DNA from 3 places in the Pantoea sp. R13S299 genome. Region 3 is predicted to be linked to each of the others. Evidence: predicted binding sites of a transcription regulator. Region 3 holds the regulator's gene; each other region holds the start of a gene.
The links. Region 3 encodes Fur, which represses iron uptake genes when iron is present. Its sites were predicted from a motif close to ATAATAATGAGAACNACTATCAA; they were not measured.
Positions count from the first base shown of each region.

Region 1: ACN1CO_RS03875 (TonB-dependent siderophore receptor) is a predicted target of Fur. The motif match lies at 3,781-3,803, and genes of this name have one in related genera.
Region 2: exbB (tol-pal system-associated acyl-CoA thioesterase) is a predicted target of Fur. The motif match lies at 5,689-5,711, and genes of this name have one in related genera.

Region 1 covers NZ_JBLYEF010000001.1:778,172-786,290, reverse strand. Annotated here, with positions in the region: gene ACN1CO_RS03895 (TorD/DmsD family molecular chaperone) at 1-13, opposite strand, end outside; gene ACN1CO_RS03890 (phosphatase) at 43-780, opposite strand; gene ghrA (glyoxylate/hydroxypyruvate reductase GhrA) at 820-1,761, opposite strand; gene treA (alpha,alpha-trehalase TreA) at 1,972-3,657, shown strand; gene ACN1CO_RS03875 (TonB-dependent siderophore receptor) at 3,849-5,948, shown strand; gene ACN1CO_RS03870 (GlsB/YeaQ/YmgE family stress response membrane protein) at 6,016-6,264, opposite strand; gene ACN1CO_RS03865 (flagellar brake protein) at 6,474-7,208, shown strand; gene ACN1CO_RS03860 (mechanosensitive ion channel family protein) at 7,305-8,119, shown strand, end outside.
Region 2 covers NZ_JBLYEF010000004.1:188,802-196,920, reverse strand. Annotated here, with positions in the region: gene ACN1CO_RS17965 (fimbria/pilus outer membrane usher protein) at 1-1,920, shown strand, start outside; gene ACN1CO_RS17960 (spore coat U domain-containing protein) at 1,917-2,894, shown strand; gene ACN1CO_RS17955 (MFS transporter) at 2,891-4,216, opposite strand; gene exbD (TonB system transport protein ExbD) at 4,453-4,875, opposite strand; gene exbB (tol-pal system-associated acyl-CoA thioesterase) at 4,882-5,604, opposite strand; gene ACN1CO_RS17940 (TRAP transporter substrate-binding protein) at 5,964-6,935, shown strand; gene ACN1CO_RS17935 (TRAP transporter small permease) at 6,982-7,488, shown strand; gene ACN1CO_RS17930 (TRAP transporter large permease) at 7,503-8,119, shown strand, end outside.
Region 3 covers NZ_JBLYEF010000001.1:282,666-290,784, reverse strand. Annotated here, with positions in the region: gene pgm (phosphoglucomutase (alpha-D-glucose-1,6-bisphosphate-dependent)) at 1-1,484, opposite strand, end outside; gene seqA (replication initiation negative regulator SeqA) at 1,511-2,056, opposite strand; gene ybfF (esterase) at 2,307-3,071, shown strand; gene ybfE (LexA regulated protein) at 3,240-3,515, shown strand; gene fldA (flavodoxin FldA) at 3,648-4,178, shown strand; gene fur (ferric iron uptake transcriptional regulator) at 4,525-4,968, shown strand; gene ACN1CO_RS01450 (hypothetical protein) at 5,035-5,430, opposite strand; gene glnS (glutamine--tRNA ligase) at 5,665-7,332, opposite strand; gene nagE (N-acetylglucosamine-specific PTS transporter subunit IIBC) at 7,485-8,119, opposite strand, start outside.

The sequences.
Region 1 (8,119 bases), 500 kb from region 3:
AAAACTCATTCATGAGTCAGATTTCCTTGAAGCAAAAATAAATTAAAAGTCAGCCAGTTCAGCAATATGTTTGCCGCTACGCATTTCCAGAAAGTCGAGCAGGCGACGCGGCGTGACATTTAACACCCGATCCTCGGGAAAATCCACCTCGCGGGCAATTCGCAGGCAGTGTTCGAAATGACCGAGCGTAAACGCGGTGTGGGAATCGGAGCCAAACGCCAGCCGTCCTCCGGCATCGCGCACCGCGGCGGCGATCGCCCGGCAGTTGGGTTCACTCCCCGGACGCGAGTGGGTAAAGGAGGAGTTGTTCAGCTCCAGCGCCACATCGTAGTGCGCTGCGGCTTCGGCAATCGCCGGGATATCGACCGGGAATTTCGGGTTACCCGGATGACTGATGATATGGACCAGCCCACCAGCCATGGCAGCGATCATCGCGTCCGTGTGATGCTTTCTGTCGCGCGGCGCATAAACCGGCTCGTGAAAACCAGCGACGATCAAATCCAGCGCATCGAGCATCGGGCCGGAACAGTCGATCTCGCCCTGCTGGTTTTTAATATTGGCTTCGATACCGCGCAGAATCCCCACGCCATCGATCACGCGCGGCCAGACCCGCATATTAATAAAATGCCAGTAGTGCGGTGCGTCGGCCATATCGGGGCCGTGATCGGTAATAGCAAACAGTTTCATGCCGGTTTGCTTCGCCTGAGTCACGTAGTCGTGCAGCGTGCTGTAAGCATGCGTGCTGGCGATGGTGTGCATATGCAGATCTACCGGATACATCCTCTTCTCCTGCTGAGTGCCCCTGACGGGGCCGGTTCATTAATAGCCGCGCTGACGATCAACCCTGCCCTGCGGCGGCTCGCCTGCCTGATCCTGATTGATGGCGCGGGCGATGTAGTCGATAGCTTCGTCGATCAAGGTTAACGCCGCATTATGGGGCGTGATCGTGACACGCGGATGTGACCAGAGCGGATGCGACTCCGGTAGCGGTTCAACCTGGAAGACATCCAGCGCCGCCGCTTTCAGCTGACCGCTATTAAGTGCGGCCAGCAGATCGTCTTCCACCACCTGCGCGCCACGCGCGATGTTGAGGAAAAACGCGCCATGCGGCAGCTGCTGTAAAAAGTGGTGGTCGATGAGATTGATGGTCTCGGACGTGCTTGGCAGCAGGTTGATCACCACCCGCGTCTCCTGCAGAAAGGCCGGTAGCGCATCGCGTCCGGCAAAGCTGGTCACGCCGTCGATGGCTTTCGGTGAACGGCTCCAGACGCGCAGCGGGAATCCCCAGGGTTTCAGGCTCTCCACCACGCTTTGTCCCAGCACGCCCGCGCCCAGGATGCCGATGGTGAAGGCTTCACGCGTGTAAGCGGGCAGCGGCTGCCAGCACTGTTGCTGCTGCTGAAGACGGTAGTCGTCAAAACGACGGAACCAGCTCAGCACGCTATGCACCGCATACTCCTGCATCTGCCGCGCCATCCCGGTATCTTCGAGGCGGTAGAGCGGCACGCTGTCGGGCAGCATCTCAGGATGCTGCTGCAGCTGCTTCAGAATCTCGTCAACGCCAGCACCCAGCGCAAAAACGCCGCGCAGCGTGGCGCGTCCCTGCAGCATCCCGGTGGGCGGTGAGCGGACCAGCGCGTAATCAGCCGGACCGTCGTCGCCTGGCTGCCAGGCACGCACCCGCGCCTGGGGCAGACGCTGTTGTAAACCGTTAATCCAGGCCGCTGCAGACTGCGACGGGTGATACCAGATGATCTCCATCCTGCTCTCCTTTTTTTCTTTCAGCGTCGGGGAAAAGCGGAGTGAGAGCAAGAAAAAACCGGCGTGATAAAGCGGTTTTTTCCATAAAAATAATTCCCGTGGCTTCACATTTCCGGCTCGCTTCAGGGTGAAGTGGTCAGATAAGGTCTAAAGTTGGTCCTGTGGTCAATGCGTTACGCGCGGCCGCATTTCGGACAAGGAGAAAAACCGATGACAAAAATTGAGGTAAACGCCGACTCACGGCGTCAGCGTTATGCGCCCTTTCTGCTCACGTTGCTGCTGAGCGTACCCGCTTTCACCACCCATGCCGACGACAACAGCCGCATGCTGAATAATCAGCCGCAGCCGCCGGACGTTCGTTTAGGGCCGCTGTTTAACGCCGTGCAACAGGCGAAGTTCTATCCCGATCAAAAGACCTTTGCGGATGCGGTGCCGAAATTCGATCCCGCCTCGATTCTTGCCGACTGGCAGATGCAGAAGAAACAGCGCAACTTCGATCTGAAGCATTTTGTTGATACCAACTTCACCCTGCCCGCTGCCGGTGACAAATATGTGCCGCCCGCCGGACAAAACCTGCGTGAACACATTGATGGCCTGTGGCCGGTGCTGACGCGCACCACCAGCAGCGCGGGTCAGTATGATTCGTTGCTGCCGTTGCCTAAACCCTATGTGGTGCCAGGCGGTCGCTTCCGCGAAGTCTATTACTGGGACAGCTACTTCACCATGCTGGGGCTGGCCGAGAGCGGACACTGGGACAAAGTGCAGGATATGACGGATAACTTCGCCTCACTCCTCGACCGTTATGGCCACATCCCGAACGGCAACCGCAGCTACTACCTGAGCCGTTCACAGCCGCCATTCTTCAGTCTGATGGTCGATCTGCTGGCAACCCACGATGGCGGCAAAGCCTATACCCGCTACCTGCCGCAGTTGCAGAAAGAGTATGACTACTGGATGGCCGACAGCGATAACGTCGCGGCCGGTGCAGCCAGCAAGCGGGTGATTAAGCTGGCGGACGGTACGCTGCTTAACCGTTACTGGGATGCGCGCGACGTGCCACGCACCGAATCCTGGATGGATGACATTGCTACCGCGCAGAAAGCGACGCAGCGCAATAAAGCTGAACTCTATCGCGAGCTGCGTTCCGGTGCGGCGTCGGGCTGGGATTTCAGTTCGCGCTGGTTTACCGATGCGCATAACCTCTCGACAATCCGCACCACCCAACTGGCGCCGGTTGATCTTAACAGTCTGATGTTCCATCTGGAGCAGACGCTGTCGAAAGGTTACCAGATGAACAAACAGAGCGATCTGGCGAAGCAGTTTGCCGATCGCGCGGAGAAGCGCCAGGCGGCGATCAATCGCTATCTGTGGGACAGCAAACAGAACTGGTATGCCGACTATGACTGGCAGAAAAAGCAGGTCCATCCGCAGCTGACGGCGGCTGCCCTGTTCCCGCTCTATCTCCAGGTCGCCAGCGATAAGCAGGCTGAAAGCACCGCCAGCGCGGTGGAAAAACAGCTGCTGAAACCCGGCGGTCTGGTAACCACCACCGTTAATAACGGCCAGCAGTGGGACGCGCCGAATGGCTGGGCACCGCTGCAGTGGGTTGCTGTGGAAGGTCTGGAACATTACAACCAGCCAAAACTGGCGAAAGAGGTCGGCTTACGCTTCCTGCAAAACGTTCAGAACACCTATGACCGTGAGCATAAGCTGGTGGAGAAATATGTCGTTGACGGCAAAAATCTCGGCGGTGGTGGCGGCGGTGAATATCCGCTGCAGGATGGCTTTGGCTGGACCAACGGCGTCACGCTGAAACTGCTGGATAAGTACTGCCCGAAAGATAAAACCTGTAACAGCGCCCACGATATTCCTCAGGCGTCTGGCTCACAAAACTGATCCACTCTGGATACCTCTGGCCTCGCCGGAGGTATCCGCACCCCCTTTCAGCGAATTTTACTTGACCTTCTTACGTCAACAGGCAAAATTGCAGCCAATTTATAAAAGGTAATAGTTCTCATTATGATAATGAGATTGCCTATCAATAATTTTATCCACCTGCCTGAACCTTTGCCAAGAAAGGAATTTTGATGAAACTGTCATTGTCGCTGAAAGGCTATATTCGCCTCTGCACCCTGGCGCTGACCGCGCCTGCTCTGAGTTATGCTGCCGATATGGTGGTCACTGCACAACCGCAGGAAGATTCGACTTCGCCGACCCAGGGCTATCTGGCGACGACCAGCCAGGGCGCAACCAAAAGTGATCGTCCGCTGATCACCACGCCGCAATCGATATCCGTGGTCACCCGCCAGCAGATGCAGGATCAGGGCGCGCTGACGCTGAATCAGGCGCTGGGCTACAGCTCTGGCGTCTTCACTAACTTCGGCGGTGCGGCTACCCGTTACGACACCATTGCCCTGCGTGGCTTCCACGGCGGTGATGTCGATAACACCTTCCTCGACGGCATGCGACTGATGAGCGACGGCGGCAGTTTCAACGGCCTGCAGGTGGATAACGCCTTCCTTGAGCGCATCGACGTGATCAAAGGTCCCTCTTCTGCGCTCTATGGTCAGACGGTGCCGGGCGGCCTGGTGAACATGGTGACCAAGCGTCCTCAGTTCAGCGAAGAGGGTCACATTCAGTTGCAGGCGGGCAGCAATGCCACCACCGGCACGATGTTTGACTATACCAATGCGATTAACGACCAGTGGGCGTTTCGCCTGACCGGCGTGACCCGCAATAGCGATACCCAGTACGATCATACCCGCGAAGAGAAATATGCGCTGATGCCGCAGCTGATGTGGCAGCCGGATGAAGATACTCACCTGATCCTGAAAGCCTATCTGCAGAAAGACCCGTCGGGCGGTTATCACGGTTCTGTACCAGGAGATGGCAGCCTCACCGAACACAACGGCTACAAGCTGAGCAACGGTTTTTATGAGGGCAACAGCGATCTCGATCAATTTAAGCGCCGCGAGCAGATCTACAGCTTCGATTTCGCCCATCGCTTCAACGACGTCTGGTCGTTCTCCTCGACCGGCAGCTACAGCCACTCAAATGTCGATCTCGATCAGGTCTATCAGATTGGCTGGGATGAAAATAATCCCGATCTGCTCAACCGCTACTACTCTGGCGAGCGCTCGTCGCTCTCTGCCTGGTCCACCGATAACCGCTTACAGGCAGAATTCAATACCGGCGAACTGGAGCACCGCGTGACGCTGGGTGCCGAGTATCATCGTTACAAAAATGAGATCAGCGCGGCTTCCGGCTCAGCCAATCAGCTGAATGCCCTGACCGGTGAACAGGTAGGCGACATGCCGGATTACACCTGGGCGGATAAAACCCGTCGCTACTATCAGACCGGCCTCTATCTGCAGGATGAGATGAAGCTGGATCGCTGGCATCTGGATCTCTCTGGCCGCTATGACCGCATTGTCGCCAATAACAGCGGCAGCGAGCGTCGTCAGGATGATCACATCAGCGGACGCGCAGCCCTGCTTTATGCCTTCGACAACGGTATCTCGCCTTATGTGAGCTGGAGCCAGGCGATTACCCCGACCGCGCTTACCGATCCGAACAATAATCTGCTGAAGCCGACTACCGCTGAGCAGTATGAAGCCGGCGTGAAATATCAGCCGGTCGGCACCCGCGATCTCTATAGCGTGGCGGTCTATGACCTGACGCAGAAAGATGTGGCAAACCGCAACGTGCAGACGGCAACTTATTCGCCATCGGGCAAAGTTCATTCACAGGGTATCGAGCTGGAAGCGCATAATCAGTTAACCCCGCGTCTGAGCACCGTGGCGAGCTATACGCTGAATCATCTGCGCTTCAAAGATTCGGTGGATGGCAACAGCGGTCATACGCCGTACGTCACCCCTAACAGCATGGCTGCACTCTGGGGACACTATCAGTTTGATTATGGTCTGAGTGCGGGCGCGGGCGTGCGTTACATCGGCAAACAGTGGGCAGACAACCAGAACACCACGCGCGTGCCGTCGGTGACGCTGTTTGATGCGTCAGTGCGGGCCGATCTCGGCGTCTGGAACAGCAGCCTGAAAGGCGCATGGGTGCAGGTCAATGCCAATAACCTGACCGACCGTACCTATGTGGCGGGCTGTTACGGCACAGGCTATTGCTACTGGGGTGCGGAACGCAGTGTGATGGCGACAGTCGGTTACGACTTCTGATAGCAGACTAAAAGATAAAAAAAGGGGACGAATCGCTTCGTCCCCTTTTTTGTTGAAACTGTTTCGGTTAACTGCGTACTTTGCGGTAAACGAACAGCACCACGATGGCACCGATCACTGCGACCACAAAACTTCCGAAGTTAAACCCATCGACGCGGCCGAAGCCAAACAGCGTACTGATCCAGCCACCCACTACGGCACCAATGATACCGAGCACGATAGTCAGAATGAAACCGCCACCGTCTTTACCCGGCATAATCCACTTCGCCAGAATACCCGCGATTAAGCCAAAGACGATCCAGGAAATAATACCCATCTGTTGCTCCTTCCTTTTTATGATTAAATCGTGAACGCCTGATTTATCAAGCGGTTTACCGCGATAAGTATAGCCCGCTTTTCAAAAATTGCCTGCCCGCTCACAGTTATTATTGATGAAAGGCAAATTAAAGCTTTTTTTAGCCGCGCCGATAACCGAAACGAGACAAAAAAACAGCATAAAACAGTTACCCCCTTGTGGAGCAGGACGTGAAAGAAGCCGACCAGGAACAATATCTAAAACGTGGCACGCTGGCGGTTCTGGGCGTTATTAAAGACCTGCTGCGGCATGATACGCCGCTGCTGGTGCGGTTTCCGCGTGGGCAGTTTATCAGCCGGATGCTGACTGCCGATAAAGATCGGCTGGTGTTTGACCTTGGCAGTAATAACCTCGATAACGACTACGCACTGACCAGTGACGATCTCAGCATCACCGCTGAAACTTTCGGCGCGAAGGTGGAATTCAGCCTCGCCTCACTGGAAAAAGTGGAGTTTGAAGGCTTACCCGCTTTCAGCGCACCGCTGCCGGACCTGCTGTGGCAGATTCAGCGACGGGAATTTTTCCGGGTCAGCGCTCCGATGGAGCCGCAGTTCTGGTGTCACACCGTGTGGCCGGATGGCAGTAAAACGCGCCTGCGGTTACAGGATCTCTCCCTGGGCGGTCTCGGCGTGCTGGTGGATGAACCGCTGCCGGAAGGACTGCAGAATGGCGACAGCTTCAACCCGTTCCGGGTCGAACTGGGCGAATATGGCATTTTTGAAGTGCCGGTAAAATTGTTGAATATTGGCGAACGCTGCGTCGTCACCCGCAAGAATGAAACCCTGATTACACCCCGCCTGAGCTTCCGGTTTGCCACGCTGAACCCGGCGCAGGAACGACAGTTACAGCAGATTATTTTTGCCCTTGAGCGCCTGGCGCGCGATAAATCGACCCGCTTCCAGTAACCGCTTTACGGATGCGCCACACAGCTGGGCTGCATCCAGGCTATGCTTCTTGCTTGTTTTCTTTTAAACCGGAACCCAGCAAGGAGACCCTCCCCAATGGAAAACTGGCTCTCTTCACGTCGTTTTCAATCCCTCTTTTTTAATCAGGAACTCTGGCTCAACAGCGCCATCGTGGTGGCTTCTACCCTGGTGATTTACTGGGTATTACGTACCCTGATTCGCTTTATCTCCAACCGGATTGCCCTTTACAGCGAACATCGACATGTCCGCGCCACCGCGATTCTGGTGGAGATACTGCGCAGTACCAGCCAGACCCTGCTGCTGATCTTCTCACTGCTGATTGCCCTGAAGTTCGTCGATCTGCCCGCGTCCTGGAGCGTGACCATCGCGCACGGCTGGTTCCTGGCGCTGATTGTTCAGCTCGCGCTGTGGATCGACTGCGGCATCCGGCTATGGCTGAAAAGCCTGCTGCGCGATCCGCTGCATGTGCGTAACCCGGTGACGACGGTGATTCTGGGCATTCTGCTGCGGGTAGTGGTCTGGATCATGATGTTCCTGGCGATTCTGTCGAATGTGGGCATCAACATTACCGCGCTGGTTGCCAGCCTGGGCGTCGGCGGTATCGCGATTGCGCTGGCGATTCAGACCGTGCTGAGCGATGTCTTTGCGTCGCTGGCGATAGGTTTCGATAAGCCGTTTGAGCATGGCGATTTTATTGTCTTTGGTGACATTGCCGGTTCCATAGAGCATATCGGCCTGAAAACGACCCGATTGCGCAGCCTGAGCGGTGAGCAGATTGTCTGTTCAAACACCATTCTGTTGCAGCAGACCATCCACAACTACAAGCGCATGCAGCAGCGCCGCATCGTGTTTAAGTTTGGTATCAGCTACGCCACGCCGTCTGAGCAGGT
Region 2 (8,119 bases), on a different contig from region 3:
CACTTCTCTACCAACGGCGTCTGGCAGCAGCAGCTGGAAGGCAGTACGACATATCAGGACAACGGCTATATTCGCTACGACAGCTGGTGGAGTAACGAAGATGAGAACACAGCGGTGAGCTGGCGGGTCGGCGATCTGGTGACTGACTCGCTGGCCTGGAGCAGCAGCGTGCGGCTCGGCGGCATCCGTGTTGGTCGCGACTTCAGCGTCCGTCCCGATCTGGTGACCTATCCACTGCCCGCCTTTTCCGGCCAGGCTGCCGTGCCCTCCACCGTCGATCTCTTTATCAACGGCTATCGCTCCAGCCAGGCAAACGTGCAACCCGGCCCCTGGTCGATGACCAATGTGCCGTTCGTTAACGGCGCGGGTGACGCGGTGATCACCACCACCGATGCGGTGGGCCGACGCGTCACTACCACCATGCCGTTTTACGTCTCCAGCAATCTGCTGAAATCGGGGCTATCGGATTATGCTTTCTCTGCTGGCGCGATTCGCGAGAACTACGGCATTAAGAACTTCGATTATGGTGAGGCCGCCGCCAGCGGGTCGTATCGCTATGGCCTGAACGACTGGCTGACGCTGGAGAGTCACGCCGAAGGCAGCGAAAGCCTGGCGATGGGCGGGCTGGGAGGTCAGCTGCGCGTTGCCAGCTGGGGCGTGGTCAATGGCGCGGTGGCGCAAAGTCAGCTCGATGGCAAAAGCGGCAGGCAATACAGCTGGGGCTATCAGTACAACAACCGCTGGTTCAACATCGGCACGCAGCAGACCCAGCGCAGCAGCGACTTCGGCAATCTGGCGCTGGTCGGCAGCCGTGCCGGTAGCCAGGCGGATAGCCGCTATGCGCTGTCACGCCGCAGTGCGCAGTATAGCGCCAGCGTCTCACTGAACCGCTTTGGCAGCGTCGGTGCCGCGTTCATTGATATCACCGACGGTCAGGGCGACCGCACCCGCCTGTGGAACCTCTCATGGAGTAAAAACCTGTGGGGCAACAGCAGCCTCTATGTCTCCGCCAGTCGCGATCAGGAGGAGAAGAGCTGGACCGGTGCCATCTCGCTGGTGATCCCGTTTGGCGAACAGGGCAGCGCAGCCATCAGCACCGAACGCGATCAGCGCGGTCGCGACAGCCAGCGCATCTATGCTTCCAGCGCCATGCCCAGCGACGGCGGGTTCGCCTGGGATGCCTCATGGGCGAATCAGAGCGGTGACAGCGGCGATTACCGTCAGGGCAGTCTGCGCTATCGCAACAACCAGATCGATACCTCGGGCGGTTTCTATGGCGACGATGACAACCTGACTCAGTGGGCCGATCTCTCGGGCGCGCTGGTGTTAATGGACAACAGCGTCTTTGCCGCCAACGCCATCAACGACGCCTTTGTGCTGGTAAAAACCGGTTACCCCGACGTGAACGTGCGCTATGAAAACCAGTCGATGGGACGCACCAATCAACAGGGCTATCTGCTGGTGCCCGCCATCAGCAGCTACTATCCGGCCAAATATGATATCGATACCCTCGACCTGCCCGCAGATATGACCACACCTCGTGTTGAGCAGCGCTTTGCGGTGAAACGTCAGAGCGGCTACCTGCTCAACTTCCCGGTGGAGAAACTGCGCTCAGCCAGCGTGATTCTGGTCGATACGCAGGGCCAGCCGCTGCCGGTCTCAAGCCTGGTGCAGCGTCCTGATCATGCGACGGAGTATGTCGGCTGGGATGGCATCGTCTGGATGGAAGATCTCACCGCCAGTAACCCGATGGAGGTGGTGACGCCCGATGGTCGCCGCTGCGAAATCGAACTGCGCATCGCCAGCGGTCAGCCGCAGGCGCTGAAAACCTATGGCCCGCTGACCTGTGCGCTGCCCGCGCCCGCCGCAGGCAGCGCCAAATCTCAGGCCGAATCTTTTACGTCCGGAACCCAACCATGATGAAATCGCTGATACTGACTGGCCTGTTGCTGCTGCTCCCGTCGCTGAGTTACGCCGCCTGTACCCTGCCCGCCTCCACCGCCAGCTTTGGTTCGGTCACAACGTTTGTGGCGAATACCACGGTCAGCTCGGTCACCACCAACGCCAACGTCAACTGTGGCTCGGGATCGGCGCTGTCGCTGCTCGGTAATAACCAGATAACGTTTCAGCTGACCGGCGCGACCAATGTCAGCGGCACGCGTGGCATCCTGAAGCGCAGCGGTGATACCGGCAGCGATAATGTGCCGGTGCGGCTCTGCACCGACTCTGCCTGTGCCAGCGAACTGACGGTTGGCGGCACGCCATTTGTTTATGGGTCACAAACGCTGATTAACCTGGCGGGTCTGCTGGGCAGCCTCAACTTCGCGATTCCGGTCTATCTGCGCACCGTGCCCGGTCAGGTGGTGGCTGCCGGAACCTATCAGGTGACGCTGAATATGGCCGTAACCTACCGTGTCTGCACCAGCGTCAGCGTAGGTAACCTCTGTTTAAGCGAGCAGAACGGCAGCGGCGTGATCCCGATTAACATCACCGTTATCCTCACCAACGATTGCACCACGATTACCGCGCCCAATATCAGCTTTGGCAGCGCACCGCTGGTGGGCAGCTTCTCCGCCGTTTCGCAGACCATCAACGTGCTGTGCAGCAAAGGCAGCACCTACACCGTCGGGCTTAGCAATGGCAGTTATCCGGTGGGCAGCGTCAGGAACATGGCGAGCGGAGCGAATCGGCTGAGCTATGAGATTTATAAAGACACCACCAGCAATCGCTGGGGATCGGCAGGCACGGAACGCTGGAGCAGTACCACCTCGACGGCGGTATCCACGGATGGACTGACGCGCGGTTTTAACTACACCGCGCGCGTCCTGACCACTCAGAACACGCCGCCTGCGGGAAACTACAGCGACAGCGTGGTGGTCGATTTGTCGTTTTAGAGTGAGGCGCTGACCGTCGTCGTGCCGTTATGACGCAACCGGTACTGTTTCACCATCCGGCCAATCAGCAGCGTGCCAATCAGTCCGCAGACGGCAGCAAAGGTGAGCCAGACGCCCGGCATCGCTTTGTCACCAGTAGCGTGGATCAGGTAGCTGGAGATCGCGGGCGTGAAGCCACCAAACAGCGCTGTCGCCAGGCTATAGGCCATGGAGAAGCCGGCAGCGCGCACCTCAGCCGGCATAATCTCTGCCAGATAAACCACCATCGCACCGTTGTAGCTGGCATAGAGGAACGACAACCACAGTTCCGCCTCCAGCAGGTGGGCGAAGCTGGCCGAACCCACCATCCAGTGCAGCACCGGCCAGGTGGTGACAATCATCAGCAGGGTAAAGCCAATCAGCAGCGGACGGCGTCCGACGCGGTCCGACAGCGCGCCCATCAGTGGCAGCCAGAAGAGGTTGGAAACACCAACGCAGAGCGTCACCATAAAGGCCTGCTTGTCGCTCATCATCAACACGGTTTTACCAAAGGTCGGGGTAAAAGCAGTGATCATGTAGAACATCACCGTGGTAGTGACCACCATCAGCATCCCCGCCAGCACCAGTGCCCAGTTACTGGCGACCGACCGCATGATTTCCGTCATGCTCGGATGATGTTTACGTTTGCTGAACGCTTCAGTCTCTTCCAGCATCCGGCGGATATAGAACAGGAACGGCACAATCAGGCAGCCGACCACAAACGGGATACGCCAGCCCCACTCTGTCACCGCCTCTTTCGCCAGCAGATGATTCAGCATCAGCCCCAGCAGAGCAGCAAAGATCACCGCAATCTGCTGACTGCCTGACTGCCAGCTCACGAAGAAGCCTTTGCGTCCTTCAGGCGCGACTTCGGCCAGATAGACCGACACGCCACCCAATTCAACACCCGCCGAGAAGCCCTGCAACAGTCGTCCCAGCAGGATCAGAATCGGCGCCGCCACGCCCAGCGTGGCATAGCCCGGCACCACCGCAATAGTCAGAGTACCAATCGCCATCAGGCCCAGCGTCAGCAGCAGGCCTTTACGACGACCATGATGGTCGATGTAGGCACCCAGGATGATCGCCCCCAGCGGGCGCATCAGGAAGCCGGCACCAAAGGTCATCAGGGTCAGCATCAGGGAGGCAAACGGGTCATCACCGGGGAAGAAGGTTTTGGAAATGGCGGTCGCGTAGTAGCCGAACACCATAAAATCGTACATCTCCAGGAAGTTACCACTGGTGACGGTGAAGATAGTTCGGGCAGCACTTTTCGGCGGCTTTTGTAAAGACGGGCTGTGACTCATAACGGCTTCCTGTTGTTTTTTAGCCGTTTTAGCCTGCCTGTGGCGGGATTAATGTGACCTGAGTCACCATTGCACTTTACAAATCTGTGTACATAAGTAACAACCAATTAACAATTCAATTCAAGCAGCATAAATGATCCGCCTGGCCGCCGATCTGCCTGATTTTATAGGGCTGAAGCGCCGCCATAAAAAAAGGCGACCTCAACAGTCGCCTTTCCTTAGTGCCGGATAACCCGCTATTTCTTCACGGTTTCCATGCCCATCAGACCGATTTTCAGATAGCCCGCCGTGCGCAGCTTATCCATCACGCTCATCAGCGTTTCATAATCCACCGACTTATCCGCCTGGAAGAAAATGGTGGTCTCTTTGTTACCCTGGGTCTGGCTGGTCAGCACGTTCACCAGCGAATCCGGCGTCACCTGATCGTTACCGATGTAAAGCTGCTTATCCGCTTTAATCGACAGGTAGACCGGCTTCTCCGGGCGGGGCTGAGGCGCGCTGGTTGAGGCGGGCAGATTGACGCGCACGTCGACCGTGGCCAGTGGCGCGGCCACCATAAAGATGATCAGCAGAACCAGCATGACGTCGATAAACGGCGTCACGTTGATCTCATGCATTTCACCATCGGTTTCCAGATCGTCGTTTAATCGCATTGCCATAAGAACTTACCCTAAGCGCAGTTTCTGGGCGGTCGCAGGACGCGGAACATCGGTGGCAACAGTGCCCAGGTCGATGTCACGACTCTGCAGCAGCAGCACCTGCGCGGCGACATCACCCAGCGAGGCTTTGTAGTTGGCGATCATGCGGGCAAAGACGTTGTAGATCACGACGGCCGGAATTGCCGCCACCAGACCTACCGCCGTCGCCAGCAGCGCTTCGGCGATCCCCGGAGCCACCACCGCAAGGTTGGTGGTCTGGGTTTTCGCGATGCCGATAAAGCTGTTCATGATGCCCCAGACGGTGCCGAACAGACCGATAAACGGCGCAACAGAACCGATGGTTGCCAGGAAGCCGTTGCCACGACCTGCATGACGGCTGAACGCGGCCACGCGGCGCTCAAGACGGAAACTGGTGCGATCTTTAATGCCGTTGGTATCTTCCACGCCCGCTGAGAGTTCGAGTTCATTCTGCGCATCGTTCAGCAGCACGACGCTGTGGCTGTGACCGGTAAACGACTGAGCAATGCGGGTGGCGTCATTGAGACTGCGGGCTTCGCCCAGTGCCAGTTGCTCACGCTTCAGGCGGCGTTTAGCAGCGCTGAGTTCGGCATATTTGCCGAAGAAGATCGCCCAGGTCACCACTGAGGCCAACAACAGGCCAATCATGACCACCTTTACCACGATATCGGCATGTTGATACATGCCCCAAACGGAGAGGTCCGTTTGCATCAAATCACTGGCTACCACGCTGCTTCTCCAACTTCTGATTCAGGGATGCAAAACAAGCGCGAATAATAGCAAAATGGCCGCGAATTGATAGTAGTTCTCATTAGTATTTACAAACCCGATCGCCGCTATTGACCTCCTTTTGACCTCCCATTGACCTTGTTTAAACACTATTTGCAGGGATGTTTCGAAAATGTGAAGTTGCATGAAAATTTATTAAAACAACGTTTCAAAATGTGACGCCATTCATTCAATCAACATTGCCGCATTTTACTCAGACGCGTTTTCACTATGCTGGCTGCACACGGCCCTCTGCGTTAGCCCAGATCCCAGGCCGTCTTACCTCTGCGGGAGACAAGATAATGAGAATGACGAAAACATGCCTGGCCAGTGCCCTGGCGGTGATGATGATGAGCGCCACCGCCTCGGCACAGGTGATTAAAGTGGCTGAAGTGCAGCCTGCCGGCTATCCCACCGTGGTCGCCCTTCAACACATGGGCGACAAACTCAAACAGGCCACCGATGGACGGCTGGAGATGAAGCTCTACGCCGGTGGCGTGCTGGGCGATGAAGATCAGACGCTGCAACAGGTGCAGCTGGGTGCGATCGATATGATCCGTGTCTCGCTGGCGCCGGTCACCTCGATTGCCCCGGAAACCAGCGTGCTGACCCTGCCCTACATTTTCCGCGACGTTGACCACATGCATAAAGTGCTGGATGGCGAAATAGGTCGCGAGATTGCCGACAAGTTCGACAAAGATCCCAACGCCCGCATGGTGTTCCTGGGCTGGACCGATGCCGGTGAGCGCAACATGATCACCAAGAAGCCGCTGGCAAAACCGGAAGATCTCAAAGGGATGAAGATTCGGGTGCAGAACAGCGCCATCTCGCTGGCGACGTTGAAAGCGATGGGCGCGAATCCGGTAGCGATGGGCGTCAGTGAGGTGTTCAGTGCGATGCAGACCGGCGTGGTCGATGGCACCGAGAACAACCCACCAACCTTTGTCGCGCATAACTACATGCCGGTCGCGAAGTACTACACCCTCAGCGGCCACTTTATCCAGCCAGAGATGATCCTGTTTTCCAAACGCGCCTGGGATCGCCTGAAACCCGACGATCAGGCACTGCTGAAAAAGCTCGGCAAAGAGGCTCAGGATGAGGAGCGCCAGCTCTGGGCAACCTACACCGAGCAGTCGATCGCCAAAATGAAGGCGGGCGGCGTCACCTTCCAGCAGACCGACCGCGACTACTTCGTCAAAGCGACCCAGCCGGTGCGCGATCAGTTTGGCGGCAAATATCAGGATCTGATGACCCGGATCGCTGAGGTGAAATAATCCAGACGCCACACTCCAGTGTGGCGTGCTTAATCAGGGATCAATTATGTCTGCTTATACGCGTCTGATGGATGGGCTTTATCTGCTCTGCATGCTGGTGGCCGCCGTGGCGCTGTTGATCATGGTGACGGTGATCCCGATTGGGATTTTCGCCCGTTACGTGATGAATGGTGCGCTCTCCTGGCCGGAACCGGTCGCTATTATCTGCATGATCATTTTTACCTTTATCGGCGCACCGGTTGGCCTGCGCGCCGGGACACACATCTGCGTATCGATGGTGACCGATCGCCTGTCGCCCGCCCGGCAGCGCCTGATGCTGCGCGTCAGCGATCTGCTGATGATCTTCACCTGCCTGGTGATCTTCCAGGCCAGTTACAGCCTGTGCGAAGCGATGTGGGTGCAAACCCTCGCCTCACTGCCGGCGGTGACCTACGGCGAGATGTATCTGCCAATCCCGATTGGCGCGATCTTCACCCTGCTGTTTGTTGTTGAGCGCCTGCTGAGCGGCGATCAGAGCCAGCGGCCGATTGTCACGCTGGGCGGCACCCACTAACGCGGAGCAGAAAAATGGATGCATTGATCTTGATAGGCAGTTTGCTGGTGTTGCTGATGGTGGGCTTTCCGGTCGCCTTTGCGGTGGGCCTGAGCGCCTTTATCGGGGCCTGGTGGATCGACCTGCCGCTGGAGGCGGTGGTGATTCAGGTAACCAACGGGATTAACAAATTTTCGCTGCTGACCATTCCGTTCTTTATCCTCGCGGGCGCGATCATGGCGGAAGGCGGCATTGCCCGGCGTCTGGTCAACTTCGCCTATATCTTTGTCGGCTTTATTCGCGGTGGGCTGTCGCTGGTTAACATCGTCGCATCGACCTTCTTTGGTGCCATCTCCGGGTCGTCGGTGGCGGATACCGCCTCGATTGGTTCGGTGATGATCCCGCAGATGGAGGAGAAAGGCTATCCGCGTGATTTCGCTGCCGCAGTGACCGCCAGCGGTTCGGTGCAGGCGGTGCTGACGCCACCCAGCCACAACTCAGTGATCTACTCACTGGCGACCGGCGGCATGGTCACCATCTCCTCGCTGTTTGTTGCCGGAATCTTCCCTGGCCTGCTGCTCGGCGGTTGTCTGATGGTGATGTGCCTGGGCTTTGCCCATAAACGCGGCTATCCCAAAGGCGAGCGGATTCC
Region 3 (8,119 bases):
AGACCGCCGATAGACGCACCGTTACCTGGTGCCGCAGTCAGACGCGCGGTGATAGGATCACCCGCCAGCGTATCCGCGCTTACCATTTCTGGGGACAGCTTCGACAGTGCAGCTTTCTGCGCTGAAGTGGCTGATGCCTGCAGACGATTGTAGCTTGGTGCGCCAAAGCGCGCGGCCAGCTCGTCATAATGCTGCTGCGGGTTTTTACCGGTCACAGCGGTGATTTCAGCCGCCAGCAGACACATGATGATGCCATCTTTGTCCGTTGACCATGGCGTGCCATCAAAACGCAGGAATGAAGCACCCGCGCTCTCTTCGCCGCCGAAACCGAAGCTGCCGTCATACAGACCATCAACAAACCATTTGAAACCAACCGGCACTTCCACCAGCTTGCGACCAATGTCGTTGACCACACGGTCAATCATGGCGCTGGACACCAGGGTTTTACCCACGGCAACATCCTGGCCCCACTGTGGACGATGCTGGAACAGATAGTTGATCGCGACCGCCAGATAGTGGTTCGGATTCATCAGACCTGCCGGGGTCACAATGCCATGACGGTCATAATCAGGATCGTTACCGAACGCCAGATCGAACTTGTCACGGTAGGCCAGCAGGCCTGCCATTGCGCTTTCAGACGAGCAGTCCATGCGCACGACGCCATCTTTATCCAGATGCATAAAGCGGAAAGTCTGATCGACCGCGTCATTCACCAGCGTCAGATCCAGCTTGTAGTGCTCAGCAATACGCTGCCAGTAAGCAATACCGGAACCGCCCAGTGGATCAACACCCAGCTTCAGGCCGGCTTTCTGAATCGCCGGGAAGTCGATAATCTCGGCCAGACCTTCAACGTAAGGCTGGATCAGATCTTTCTCGACTACGTGACCGCTGGCCATCGCCTGCTCCAGTGGCAGACGCTTAACCTCTTTCAGCCCATCTTTGATCAGCTGGTTGGCGCGATCTTCCACCACTTTGGTGACATTGGTATCAGCCGGTCCACCATTAGGTGGGTTGTACTTGATGCCGCCATCTTCCGGTGGGTTGTGCGAAGGTGTGATGACGATGCCGTCAGCCAGCGGGCCACCCGCTTTGTTGTGCTCAAGAATCGCGTTTGAGATGGCAGGGGTTGGCGTATAGCCGTTGTCCTGCTGCACAATCACATCAACGCCGTTCGCTGCCAGCACTTCCAGTACCGACAGGATAGCCGGCTCTGACAGCGCATGGGTGTCTTTACCGACGTAGCACGGCCCGGTGATGCCGTTCTTTTTACGCTCTTCGGCAATCGCCTGAGCGATCGCCAGAATGTGCATCTCGTTGAAGCTCTGACGCCCTGCACTGCCGCGATGGCCAGAGGTGCCAAATTTCACCGCATGTTCCGGGTTCGCCACATCGGGCTGCAGGACATAATATTGTGACGTTAATTGTGCAACGTTAATCAAATCGCTCTGCTGGGCGGGTTGCCCGGCACGTGGGTGATTGGCCATTGGCGCTGCTCCCTGACGCTTAAGTTTTAAATGGTGCCGCAAACTTTCTCGGTCAGTTCCGCAGGGAACTTCATCGAGAGCATGATGTGTTCGACCATGCTGCATTTACGACCAGTATTGGTGTTGGTGATCACCCAGTACGGCGTGCCGGGTACATGCTTCGGCTTAGTATGGGTGCCATTCTGCAACAGCGTATGCTCATCACCTGCAAAATAGACGCGGGTGCGGCCCTGCAGCGATGCAGTAGCCTCAGCAAAAGCTGCGGTATCAAGACGATAGAGCGTTGACAAGATAAGCATAAAGCGATTCACCGCCCGCTTCTGCTCCGCATATTCATCGGAGAGAAGCAGCTCACGCACCGCGCGGACACGGTCTTGAGGACGTGAACCCACTGAGGCCGGGGACTCTTTCGCTGCCTCTTTTGACGCTGGCTGCGCAGGCGAAGCGGGTGCAGTCTGACCGGCCGTGAACTTCAGCATACGACGCAGAATGTCGGATGCGCTTTCACCAATGTGTTGCGTGTGGCTGGCAATATAACGGTAGAGCTCTTCGTCAACTTCGATCGTTTTCATCTTATTCCGTACGGTTCTTTCTCATGACAGAACCACCTGTTTCCTGAAAAGCTCTGAGTATAGTCAGGCAATTCAAAGGGTGTGTGGGTTCTAACATCAGGATTATAAAGTTAAATTCAGGCGGGTTGTTAGCAATCAAACGGTTTACGGGCAAAAGTCAGAATATGTCCTAATGCCGCCGGAACCGGCGCGCCTGAAAAGGTGAAACCATGATAACCTAAGCTCAGGTCTCAAACTTAAGAACTTTGCTATGATTTTGAACGCCCGTCTGCAAACTGAACAATCCCCCGCTGATTCCCTGCCCATCCTGTTAATCCACGGCCTGTTTGGCAGTCTGGATAACCTTGGCGTGCTGGCTCGCGGCCTGAAAGATGCCGGTCCCCTGCTGCAGGTCGATGTCCGTAACCACGGACTCTCTCCACGATCTGACGAGATGAACTACGCTGTAATGGCGCAGGATATGGTCGATACGCTGGATGCACACGGCATCGATCGCGTCACGGTGATCGGTCACTCAATGGGCGGTAAGATCGCCATGACCATGAGCGCGCTGGTGCCGGACCGCATTGAGCGGCTGGTGATGATCGATATCGCCCCGGTGGACTACCAGACCCGCCGCCATGATGAGATTTTTGCCAGTATTCGTGCCGTCACCGATGCAGGCGTTTCATCCCGCAGCGAGGCAGCCCGCATTATGCGCACGGTGATTGATGAAGAAGGCGTGATCCAGTTCCTGCTGAAGTCGTTTCAGGAGGGCGAGTGGCGCTTCAACGTACCCGTGTTGTGGGATAACTACACCACGATTTCTGGCTGGCAGCCGGTGCCTGCCTGGGATCACCCGGCGCTGTTTATTCGCGGCGGTGACTCCAGCTATCTCGATAACCGCTACCGCGATGCGCTGTTGCAGCAGTTCCCGGCCGCGCAGGCACATGTCATTGGAGGCGCAGGACACTGGGTTCATGCAGAGAAACCCGATGCCGTTTTGCGCAGTGTTCGTCGCTTTTTTGCGCTTTAAAAGCAATCAGATGGCAGCAAAGGTTTAGGATTGGCGTCGGGAGTACGCGTGAAGTATGATGGCGCGCTAAAATTTTGCCGCAGGTCAGTTTTGCTGCGGCAATAGCCAATAATTTATAATCTGCGCGGTGAGAGTCTGGCGCCCGCCCTCATTCAGTTTTACTAAGCCATGGCAAAAGAACAGACTGACCGCACGACGCTCGATCTCTTTGCTGATGAGCGCCGCCCTGGTCGACCCAAAACCAGTCCGCTTTCGCGTGATGAACAGCTGCGCATCAACAAGCGCAATCAGCTTAAACGTGACAAAGGACGCGGGCTTCGTCGTGTCGAACTGAAAATGAACAGTGAAGCCGTCGATGCACTCAACACGCTGGCAGAACAGCGTAATCTCAGCCGCAGCGAACTGATTGAACAGATGCTGCTGGCGCAGCTCAAACTGGATTGATGCGGGCAAACCGCACGCAGGAGCAAATGTCGGGGCTTTAACCGTTCACCGGTTTTCCCTCGTCTGCTATCATTCGCTGAATTGTGCTGCGGCACACATCTCATCATCAGGATTTAAGAGGTTATTTTACTCATGGCACTCGTAGGCATCTTCTTTGGCAGCGATACCGGCAATACCGAAAACATTGCAAAAATGATCCAGAAACAGCTGGGTACTGACGTTGCAGAAGTGCATGACATCGCGAAAAGCACAAAAGAAGATCTGGAAGCGTTCGATATCCTGCTGCTGGGCATTCCGACCTGGTACTACGGTGAAGCGCAGTGCGACTGGGATGACTTTTTCCCGACGCTGGAAGAGATCGATTTTAACGGCAAGCTGGTTGCGCTGTTTGGCTGTGGCGATCAGGAAGATTACGCAGAGTATTTCTGTGATGCGATGGGCACGATCCGTGACATCATTGAGCCGCACGGTGCCGTGATTGTCGGTCACTGGCCAACGGAAGGTTACCACTTCGAAGCCTCAAAAGGGCTGGCCGATGATACTCACTTCCTGGGCCTGGCCATTGACGAAGATCGTCAGCCAGAACTGACTAACCAGCGTGTAGAACAGTGGGTTAAGCAGATCTTTGATGAGCTGCAGCTGAAAGAGATCATCGAAGCCTGATCCTGTCCGACTCAATGTGAGCGCCAGCTCACATTGAGGCAATGGAAATTCCTATAGAAATAATAGCCACATTTTTTTAACTTTCTCCGTTTAATCTGTAGAATACCCGCATCGATCTTCCGCTTATTTTCTCAGCGGCAAGACTAAGCGATGTACAAACAGACATCTGCCAGAATCCTCCCCGGCCCGGTGACCTCTCCCCAATAGCCCATGATGATTCAGGCACGCCCTCTGGTTTTCATTTCATCGCTTCAGTTCTATAATGAGACGCAAATGAGAATGAGTGTAGATCGACATTCAAGGCGACAAGCCACAAAGTGAATATTAGTAACAGGACAAAATCCGCATGACTGACAACAACACCGCATTAAAAAAGGCTGGCCTGAAAGTGACACTGCCCAGACTGAAAATTCTGGAAGTGCTTCAGGAACCTGAGTGCCATCACGTCAGTGCGGAAGATTTGTACAAACGCCTGATTGATATCGGCGAAGAGATTGGCCTGGCGACCGTTTACCGTGTTCTGAACCAGTTTGATGATGCCGGCATTGTCACACGCCACAACTTTGAAGGCGGCAAATCTGTCTTCGAACTGACGCAGCAGCATCACCACGATCACCTGATCTGCCTGGATTGCGGCAAGGTTATCGAGTTCAGCGATGAGTCGATCGAAACGCGTCAGCGTGAAATCGCGACCCGTCATGGCATCAAGCTGACCAACCACAGCCTCTATCTCTATGGACACTGCACACTGGGCGATTGCCGGGAAAATGAAACCCTGCACGACCAGTAACGTGCCCTGAAATGAAAAAACCGGTGAATTCACCGGTTTTTTTTGTCTGTTTTCTGCTGTTACGCGTCAGGCAACCAGCGTCTCCTGCAGATAACGCCAGCGCGGAATGGAGCTACTGCAATCCAGTATCGCCAGCGAGATGCGGCTATGGTTGTTGCCATTTATCATCTGCATTTCGCGATACTGCACGGTGATCTCTTTATCATGATGAGAGAGGATCACATGTTCGCAGGTGGCAATGCGCATCCCTTCGCGTTGTCCCTGCAACTGTCGGAAAAGATCTTCAACTTCGTTCAGATTGTACTCTTTGCCCTTCGGGGTCACCATGCGGAAGTCAGGATGAAAATAGGACATCAGCAGCTCGAAACTGTCGTCAGATCCGGCAGGCTGATTAAAAATACGTTCAATGAGCTGATGTAAAACGACAACACTGTTTCTGGCTTCCTGAGCGAGAACGGTCATTTTTTTTCCTTCTGTAACCCGCTGTACAACCTCTGAGAGCGCATAGCCTACCTGAAAGCGAATAATTCACATCCGGAAATTGATTAATTTTTTTAAACTCAGATTACTCTCACAATGCGGGATTTAACAGGTTGCAGTTAGTGCAGAATAAACATCGGCAATGGCAAAAATCGGGGCAATAAAAAAGGGCGATAAATCGCCCTTTTGTCATTTTATGAGGTCAGCGGAAAAAAATTATTCGCCGGTTTTCGTCCAGGTATCACGAAGACCGACGGTGCGGTTAAACACCAGCTGTGACGGCTTAGAGTAAACGCTGTCGGCGCAGAAATAACCTTCACGTTCGAACTGGAACGGGGTGGTCGATTCTACATCGCGCAGGCCCGGTTCGACAAAGCCCTGTTTGATTGCCAGAGACTCAGGGTTGATCACCGCCAGGAAGTCCTCTGCCGCGCCTGGATTTGGCACGCTGAACAGACGGTCATACAGACGGAATTCAGCAGGCTGCGCATGATCGGCAGACACCCAATGAATCACCCCTTTCACCTTGCGACCATCGGCCGGATCTTTGCTCAGCGTATCAACATCGCTGGTGCAATAGATGCAGGTAATGTTGCCCGCTTCATCTTTAGCGATACGCTCAGCACGGATCACATAGGCGTTGCGCAGGCGAACTTCTTTGCCCAGCACCAGACGCTTATATTGCTTGTTCGCCTCTTCACGGAAATCTGCACGATCGATCCAGATCTCACGGCTGAACGGCACTTCACGCGTGCCCATCTCAGGCTTGCCCGGATGATTTGGCATGGTGATGATTTCGCTGTGACCGGCCGGCAGGTTTTCGATGACCACTTTAAGCGGATCCAGCACTGCCATGGCGCGTGGCGCATTCTCATTCAGGTCATCACGGATACAGGACTCCAGCGAGGCCATCTCCACAATGTTGTCCTGCTTGGTCACGCCGATACGACGGCAGAACTCACGGATAGACGCTGCGGTGTAACCACGACGGCGCAGACCTGAAACGGTCAGCATACGCGGATCATCCCAGCCTTCTACGTGCTTCTCGGTCACCAGCTGAGTGAGTTTGCGTTTCGACATCACCGCATACTCCAGATTCAGGCGCGAGAACTCATACTGCCGCGGATGAACCGGAATGGTGATGTTATCCAGCACCCAGTCATAGAGACGTCGGTTGTCCTGGAACTCCAGCGTACACAGTGAGTGCGTAATGCCTTCCAGCGCATCGGAGATGCAGTGGGTGAAGTCATACATCGGATAGATGCACCACTTGTTGCCCGTCTGGTGGTGTTCCGCGAACTTGATGCGGTAAAGCACCGGATCGCGCATCACGATGAAATTAGAGGCCATGTCGATTTTAGCACGCAGACAGGCAGTGCCTTCGGCGAACTCACCGTTACGCATCTTCTCAAACAGCGCCAGGTTCTCTTCAACGCTGCGATCGCGATAAGGGCTGTTTTTACCCGGCTCTTTCAGGGTGCCGCGATATTCGCGAATCTGATCCGGACTCAGCTCATCAACATAGGCCAGACCTTTAGAAATCAGCTCGATGGCATAATGATAAAGCTGATCAAAATAGTTTGATGAGTAACAGACCTCACCGCTCCACTCAAAACCCAGCCACTGGACGTCACGCTTGATGGATTCAACGAATTCCAGATCCTCTTTAACCGGATTGGTATCGTCGAAACGCAGGTTGCATTGCCCCTGATAATCCTGGGCGATGCCAAAATTCAGACAGATCGATTTCGCATGACCAATATGCAGATAGCCATTGGGCTCTGGCGGGAAACGGGTATGCACGCTGTTGTGCTTACCGCTCGCCAAATCTTCGTCAATGATCTGACGAATAAAGTTAGTTGGGCGGGCTTCAGCCTCACTCATCTCAAAAATCCTCAATACGAATAACGGGTGATTTGTACCACGAAGTAACGGAGTATGATCCACAAAGCGTCTGAGGGAAACAACCGTTTGTTAAGCCTTTAAAACAAAAAAGGCAGGAATCGCTTCCTGCCTGTGGGGTTCTGTTGCGGGGATTAGCCTTTCACTTCATACAGCGGGGTTTCACCTGCTACCACCTGGCCGCGAGCCAGTAACGTCAGCCCGGCGAAATCATCGCTGTTGCTGACCACGACCGGACTCACCATTGAGCGGGCGTTCGCGTTCAGGAATTCAAGGTCCATTTCCAGCACAGGCTGACCGGCGACCACGGTGGCCCCCTCTTCAACCAGACGGGTAAAGCCTTTACCTTCCAGCGCCACGGTATCCAGCCCCATGTGCACCACAATCTCTACACCATTGTCCGTTTCCAGACAGAAGGCGTGATTGGTGTTGAAGATTTTCACCAGCGTACCGGCAATCGGTGCCACTACCCATTTGTCGCTGGGCTTGATCGCCAGACCGTCACCCACCGCTTTGCTGGCGAAGGCTTCATCCGGCACATCATCCAGCGCGACCACTTCGCCCGTTACCGGTGCCAGCAGGGTCGCAATGACACGCTTCTCACTGTTCAGTACTGCCTGCGGTTTCACGTCCTGCTGAACCGGCTCAGCGGGTGCACTGCTGGTAGCCGCTGCAGCAACCGGACCTTTGGTCAGCACTTTTTTCATGGCCGAGGCGATACTTTCTGCCTGGGTGCCCACGATGATCTGCACGCTCTGTTTGTTAAGAC